Linked DNA regions of Micromonospora rhizosphaerae. The protein of the gene in region 1 interacts with the protein of each later gene in a pairwise test. Links are inferred from orthologs where the notes say so. Each region holds a gene or a part of one and is shown in the gene's direction. Other genes may lie near its edges.

Evidence for each region. Proteins that work in one complex are often made in the same cells at the same time.
Region 2: the proteins of thrS (region 1) and rplA interact in binary tests that used the Escherichia coli proteins (3 or more experiments, as listed by UniProt). The link is inferred for Micromonospora rhizosphaerae from one-to-one orthologs.

What each region holds. Positions count from the first base shown.
Region 1 is NZ_FMHV01000002.1:3,057,898-3,060,948, forward strand. What follows is about bases 36-3,016. They hold thrS (threonine--tRNA ligase), read left to right. Parts: upstream 36-508; coding sequence 509-2,524; downstream 2,525-3,016. Other genes in these bases: GA0070624_RS14705 (YcnI family protein), read right to left, coding at 36-292; GA0070624_RS14715 (HIT family protein), read left to right, coding at 2,612-3,016. Also shown: more of GA0070624_RS14705, read right to left, coding at 1-35; more of GA0070624_RS14715, read left to right, coding at 3,017-3,051. UniProt on the Escherichia coli protein: Catalyzes the attachment of threonine to tRNA(Thr) in a two-step reaction: L-threonine is first activated by ATP to form Thr-AMP and then transferred to the acceptor end of tRNA(Thr). The rate-limiting step is amino acid activation in the presence of tRNA.
Region 2 is NZ_FMHV01000002.1:121,739-124,667, reverse strand. The notes cover bases 1-2,859. They hold rplA (50S ribosomal protein L1), read left to right. Parts: upstream 1-1,001; coding sequence 1,002-1,718; downstream 1,719-2,859. Other genes in these bases: rplL (50S ribosomal protein L7/L12), read left to right, coding at 2,788-2,859; rplJ (50S ribosomal protein L10), read left to right, coding at 2,187-2,732; rplK (50S ribosomal protein L11), read left to right, coding at 488-919; nusG (transcription termination/antitermination protein NusG), read left to right, coding at 1-303. Outside these bases: more of rplL, read left to right, coding at 2,860-2,929. UniProt on the Escherichia coli protein: One of the primary rRNA binding proteins, it binds very close to the 3'-end of the 23S rRNA. Forms part of the L1 stalk. It is often not seen in high-resolution crystal structures, but can be seen in cryo_EM and 3D reconstruction models.

The sequences.
Region 1 (3,051 bases):
CGAGCGTGCGGGTGGTGATCCGGGGCGCCCAGCCGGGCACCGACATGGGGTAGACCTCCCCGACCGGGGCGTCGGCGGGCAGGGTGATCTCGATCCGGTCGGTCCGGGCGCCGGGCCGCTCCTCGGGCAGCACGAAGGTCACCTCCACCGCGTCGCCCTGGTGGACCTGCCCCGGGGCGGTCGTCACCGTCACCTCGGTCGCCCGGGCGGCGGCGGGCCAGCCCAGCACACTGGCGACGACGGCGGCCAGCAGAGTCGCCGTCCGGACCCGGCCGCGACGGGTCATCGTCATGATCGTCCCCATCCGTCTCCAGGCGGCCGGCACTCGTTCCGGCCGCACCCGGTAGTTCGGCCGGGCGGGCGGAAAGGTTCAACGGTCGTCCAACTCGGGCCGGATGCCGCGAACTGGGACGCCGGCGGCGTCGCCGACGGTGCGGAAAGGGCGACCGATAGCATCGCAGGAGCCGGTACCCGGCACATTCGATCCCCATCGACGACAGGAGCCATCGTGTCCGCACCCCGTACCCCCGTCGTGGCCGACCCCGTCGTCGTCGCCGCCGGGACGACGGCGGCCGACGCGGTGGCCGCAGCCGGGCTGCCCGCCACGGGCCCGAAGGCGATCGTCGTGGTCCGCGACCCGCAGGGCGTGCTGCGCGACCTGGACTGGAAGCCGGCCGAGGAGACCACCGTCGAGCCGGTGAGCATCGACTCGCCGGACGGGCTCAACGTGCTGCGCCACTCCACCGCGCACGTGCTCGCCCAGGCGGTGCAGGACGTCTTCCCGGAGGCGAAGCTCGGCATCGGCCCGCCCATCGAGAACGGCTTCTACTACGACTTCGCCGTCGACAAGCCGTTCCAGCCGGACGACCTCGGCAAGCTTGAGAAGCGGATGCAGGAGATCGTCAAGTCCGGCCAGCGGTTCCGGCGGCGCCGCTTCAAGAACCTGGACGAGGCGCGGGGCGAACTGGCCAACGAGCCGTTCAAGCTGGAGCTGATCGAGGTCAAGGGGGAGGGGCTGGACTCCTCCGAGGTGATGGAGGTGGGCGGCGGCGAGCTGACCATCTACGACAACCTCGCCGCGAACGAGGACAAGGTCTGCTGGTCGGACCTGTGCCGTGGCCCGCACCTGCCGAACACCCGGCTGATCGGCGCGTTCAAGCTGATGCGCTCGGCCGCCGCGTACTGGCGGGGCTCGGAGAAGAACCCGCAGCTCCAGCGGGTGTACGGCACGGCCTGGCCGACCCGGGACGAGCTCAAGGCGTACCTGAAGCTGCTGGAGGAGGCCGCCCGGCGCGACCACCGCAAGCTCGGCGCGGACCTCGACCTGTTCAGCTTCCCCGACGAGATCGGCTCGGGCCTGGCGGTCTTTCACCCCAAGGGTGGGGTGCTCAAGCGGGTGATGGAGGACTACGTCCGGGTCCGCCACATCGAAGAGGGCTTCGAGTACGTTGGGACGCCGCACATCTCCAAGGAAGGGCTCTTCCACACCTCGGGGCACCTGCCCTACTACAAGGACACGATGTTCCCGCCGATGGAGATGGAGGGCAGCGACTACTACCTCAAGGCGATGAACTGCCCGATGCACAACCTGATCTACCGGTCGCGCGGGCGGTCCTACCGTGAGCTGCCGATGCGGCTGTTCGAGTTCGGTTCGGTCTACCGGTACGAGAAGTCGGGCGTCATCCACGGGCTGACCCGGGTGCGTGGCTTCACCCAGGACGACTCGCACTCCTACTGCACCCAGGAGCAGGCGCCGGCCGAGATCAAGCACCTGCTGGGCTTCGTGCTCGGCCTGCTCAAGGACTTCGGCATCGACGACTTCTACCTGGAGTTGTCGACCCGGGACGACTCCCGGCCGGACAAGTTCGTCGGCACGGACGAGGACTGGGCCACGGCGACCGCGGTGCTCGAGCAGTGCGCCCGGGAGACCGGGCTCGACCTGGTGCCCGACCCGGGCGGCGCGGCCTTCTACGGCCCGAAGATCTCCGTGCAGGCCAAGGACGCCATCGGCCGGACCTGGCAGATGTCGACCATCCAGTACGACTTCAACCAGCCGAAGGGCTTCGGGCTGGAGTACCAGGCGGCGGACGGCACCCGGCAGCAGCCGGTCATGATCCACTGCGCCAAGTTCGGGTCGATCGAGCGCTTCATCGGCGTGCTCACCGAGCACTACGCGGGCGCGTTCCCGGCCTGGCTGGCCCCGGTGCAGGTGGTTGGCATCCCGATCCGCGACGAGCACGCGGCGTACCTGGCCGAGTTCGTCGCCGCCCTGCGCGCCGAAGGTATCCGGGCCGAGGTGGACACCGGTGACGACCGGATGCAGAAGAAGATCCGGACCGCGCAGCAGCAGAAGATCCCGTTCATGGTGATCGCCGGTGACGACGACGTGGCCGCCGAGACGGTCTCGTTCCGCTACCGGGACGGCTCGCAGCGCAACGGGGTGCCGATTCCCGACGCGGTCGCCCACGTGCTGGACGTGGTGAACTCCCGCACGAACTCGGGCCCGTCCGCCGCCGACAGCTGATCGACCCGGTTCGCCGCGAATGGCGGTGTCCCTGGCCCGGGGCACCGCCATTCGCCGCAACCCACCCCGGACCATAGGATCGGCGGTGTGACTGGGGCGGCGCGGCACTCTGAGCACGGCATCGACGACGGTCTGGCGGACGGGCTGGAACGGCTCTGGACGCCACACCGGATGACGTACATCTCGGGCGAGGACCGGCCCGAGGATGGCTACGAGAGGCCGACCGGCTGCCCGTTCTGCCTGGCCCCGGGGCTGCCGCCGGACGAGAGCCTGGTCGTCGCCCGGGGCCAGCACGTCTTCGCGGTGCTCAACCTCTACCCGTACAACCCGGGGCACCTGCTGGTCTGCCCGTACCGGCACGTCGCGGACTACACTCAGCTGGACGTGCCGGAGACGGCCGAGCTGGCGTCGTTCACCCAGGACGCGATGCGGGTGGTCCGGCAGGTCTCCAACGCGCACGGCTTCAACCTCGGGATGAACCAGGGCGGCGTGGCCGGCGCCGGCATCGCCGCGCACCTGCACCAGCA
Region 2 (2,929 bases), 2.9 Mb from region 1 along the record:
GGGGTCACCGGCTTCGTGGGGGCGACCGACCGGGCTGACCGCCCGGCCCCGCTCTCCCTCGACGAGGTGCTGAAGTGGCTGGCCCCGGCGGTCGAGGCGGTGGAGAAGAAGGCCAAGCCCGAGGTCAAGGTCCTCGACTTCGAGGTCGGCGACTCGGTCACCGTCACCGACGGCGCCTTCGCCTCGCTGCCGGCCACGATCAGCGAGATCAACGCCGACCAGCAGAAGCTCAAGGTCCTGGTGTCGATCTTCGGCCGGGAGACGCCGGTCGAGCTCAACTTCAACCAGGTCGCCAAGATCTGACGTACGGTCACGCCGGCGGTGGGCTCCCAGCCCGCCGCCGGCGTGTCGTTTCGCCGTCCCGCCGGACCTCGGCGGAGGGGGCGGCGGACGGCTGCGCTACCCTAGAACGTCGCCGTCGTCGCATCGCGCTGACCGTGCGCGCCCGCGGCCGGCACTTTCCCAGTTTCAAGCCCCAGGAAGAGACATGCCTCCGAAGAAGAAGCTCGTCAAGACGTTCACGCTTCAGCTGCCGGCGGGCCAGGCCACCCCGGCGCCGCCGGTCGGCCCCGCGCTCGGCCAGCACGGCGTGAACATCATGGAGTTCTGCAAGTCCTACAACGCGCAGACCGAGTCCCAGCGGGGCGACATCGTCCCCGCCGAGATCAGCGTGTACGAGGACCGGACCTTCACCTTCGTGCTGAAGACCCCGCCCGCCGCCCGGCTGCTGATCAAGGCCGCCGGTGTGCAGAAGGGCTCGGGCGTCCCGCACAAGGAGAAGGTCGGCACCGTGACTCGCGCCCAGCTGCGCGAGATCGCCGAGAAGAAGATGGCCGACCTCAACGCCAACGACCTCGACCAGGCTGAGAAGATCATCGCCGGCACCGCCCGGTCGATGGGCCTGAACGTCGCCGACTGACGTCAGCCACCACCCGCCGGATCAGTTCGTGGGAGGGCGCGCGGTGACCGCGGCCCGCCATAGACCACAGGAGTAACCAGACATGCAGCGCAGCAAGAACTACCGCAAGGCCGCCGAGGTCATCGACCGGTCGAAGCTGTACGCCCCCGCCGAGGCCGTCAAGCTGGCCAAGGAGACCACCAACGTCAAGTTCGACGCCACGGTCGAGGTCGCGATGCGCCTCGGCGTCGACCCCCGCAAGGCGGACCAGATGGTCCGCGGCACGGTCAACCTGCCGCACGGCACCGGTAAGACCGCCCGCGTGATCGTCTTCGCCGCCGGCGCGAAGGCGGAGGAGGCCACGGCAGCGGGCGCGGACGAGGTGGGCACCGACGAGCTGGTCGCCCGTATCCAGGGCGGTTGGCTGGACTTCGACGCGGCGATCGCCACCCCGGACCAGATGGCCAAGATCGGCCGGATCGCGCGGATCCTGGGCCCGCGCGGCCTGATGCCGAACCCGAAGACCGGCACGGTGACCATGGACGTCACCAAGGCCGTCTCGGACATCAAGGGCGGTAAGATCACCTTCCGGGTGGACAAGCACTCCAACCTGCACCTGATCATCGGCAAGGCCTCGTTCACCGAGGCTCAGCTGGTCGACAACTACGCTGCGGTGCTGGACGAGGTGCTCCGCGCCAAGCCGTCCGCGGCGAAGGGCACGTACCTCAAGAAGGTCACCCTCACCACCACCATGGGCCCGGGCGTCCCGGTCGACCCGAAGCTGGTGAAGAACCTGCAGGAGGCCCCGGCCGAGGCCTAGCATGGCTCCCGCAACGGGGCCCCGCCACGACAGTGGTGGGGCCCCGTTCGTCTGTCCGCTGTCGCGGGCTCGCGGCATGCGGCACACCGGCCCTACCCGGCCCGTCGACGGCACGACGTGCCGCAACCGGAGTCGATCATGAAATCGGGTGAGGGTGACTGGCGGCACGAGGGGGCGATTTGGCGGAACCGGGACCCCTCGCGTAACCTTCTGGCGTAGTTCCACCCAGAGACCGCTGGTCACCGTGCCCCGGCACGGTCGAAGGTCCCGCGATGACGGGCGACCCGCGCAGGGCGGCAAGCGAAAATCGGCTGTGAACGTGGTCCGCCGACCATTGCTCATATCGCCGGCCCTCGCCCCGTGCGCCCTGCGCCGGGGCTTTTCTCGTTGTCGTGTTGCCTCCGGCGCCGTCGAGGAGCATCCCGCTCGCCGACGGCGACCAGCTCCGAGCAACGAGAGAGGAGGGACATGGCGGACAAGCCGATCCGGGCCGACAAGGCCACGGCCGTCGCTGAGCTGACCGAGAGCTTCCGTAACGCGGGCGCTACGGTGCTGACCGAGTACCGCGGTCTGACGGTTTCCCAGCTCACCCAGCTGCGGCGCTCGCTCGGCAAGGAGACCACCTACGCCGTCGCCAAGAACACGCTGGCCAAGCGTGCCGCGGTCGACGCGGGCATCTCCGGCCTCGACGAGCTGTTCACCGGTCCTACCGCGCTGACTTTCGTTTCGGGCGACGTCGTCGAGGCGGCGAAGGGGCTTCGCGACTTCGCGAAGGCCAACCCGAAGCTCGTCATCAAGGGCGGTGTCTTCGAGGGCAAGGCCATTTCCGCGGCCGAGGTCACGAAGCTCGCCGACCTGGAGTCCCGTGAGGTGCTGCTGGCCAAGCTGGCCGGCGCGATGAAGGGCAACCTGAGCAAGGCCGCGGCCCTGTTCCAGGCTCCGCTCTCCAAGGCCGCCCGTGCGGCGGCCGCCCTGGCGGACAAGCGCGAGAAGGAAGGCGCCGAGGCGGCCTGAGGCCTCCCGGCGCACCCACGTTCTTAGTTAAGACATTCAGGAAAGGACGCCAGACATGGCGAAGCTCAGCACCGAAGAGCTGCTCGACGCGTTCAAGGAGATGACGCTGATCGAGCTCTCCGAGTTCGTGAAGCAGTTCGAGGAGACCTTCGAGGTCACCGCCGCCGCCCCGGTCGCCGTGGCCGCCGCCGCCCCGG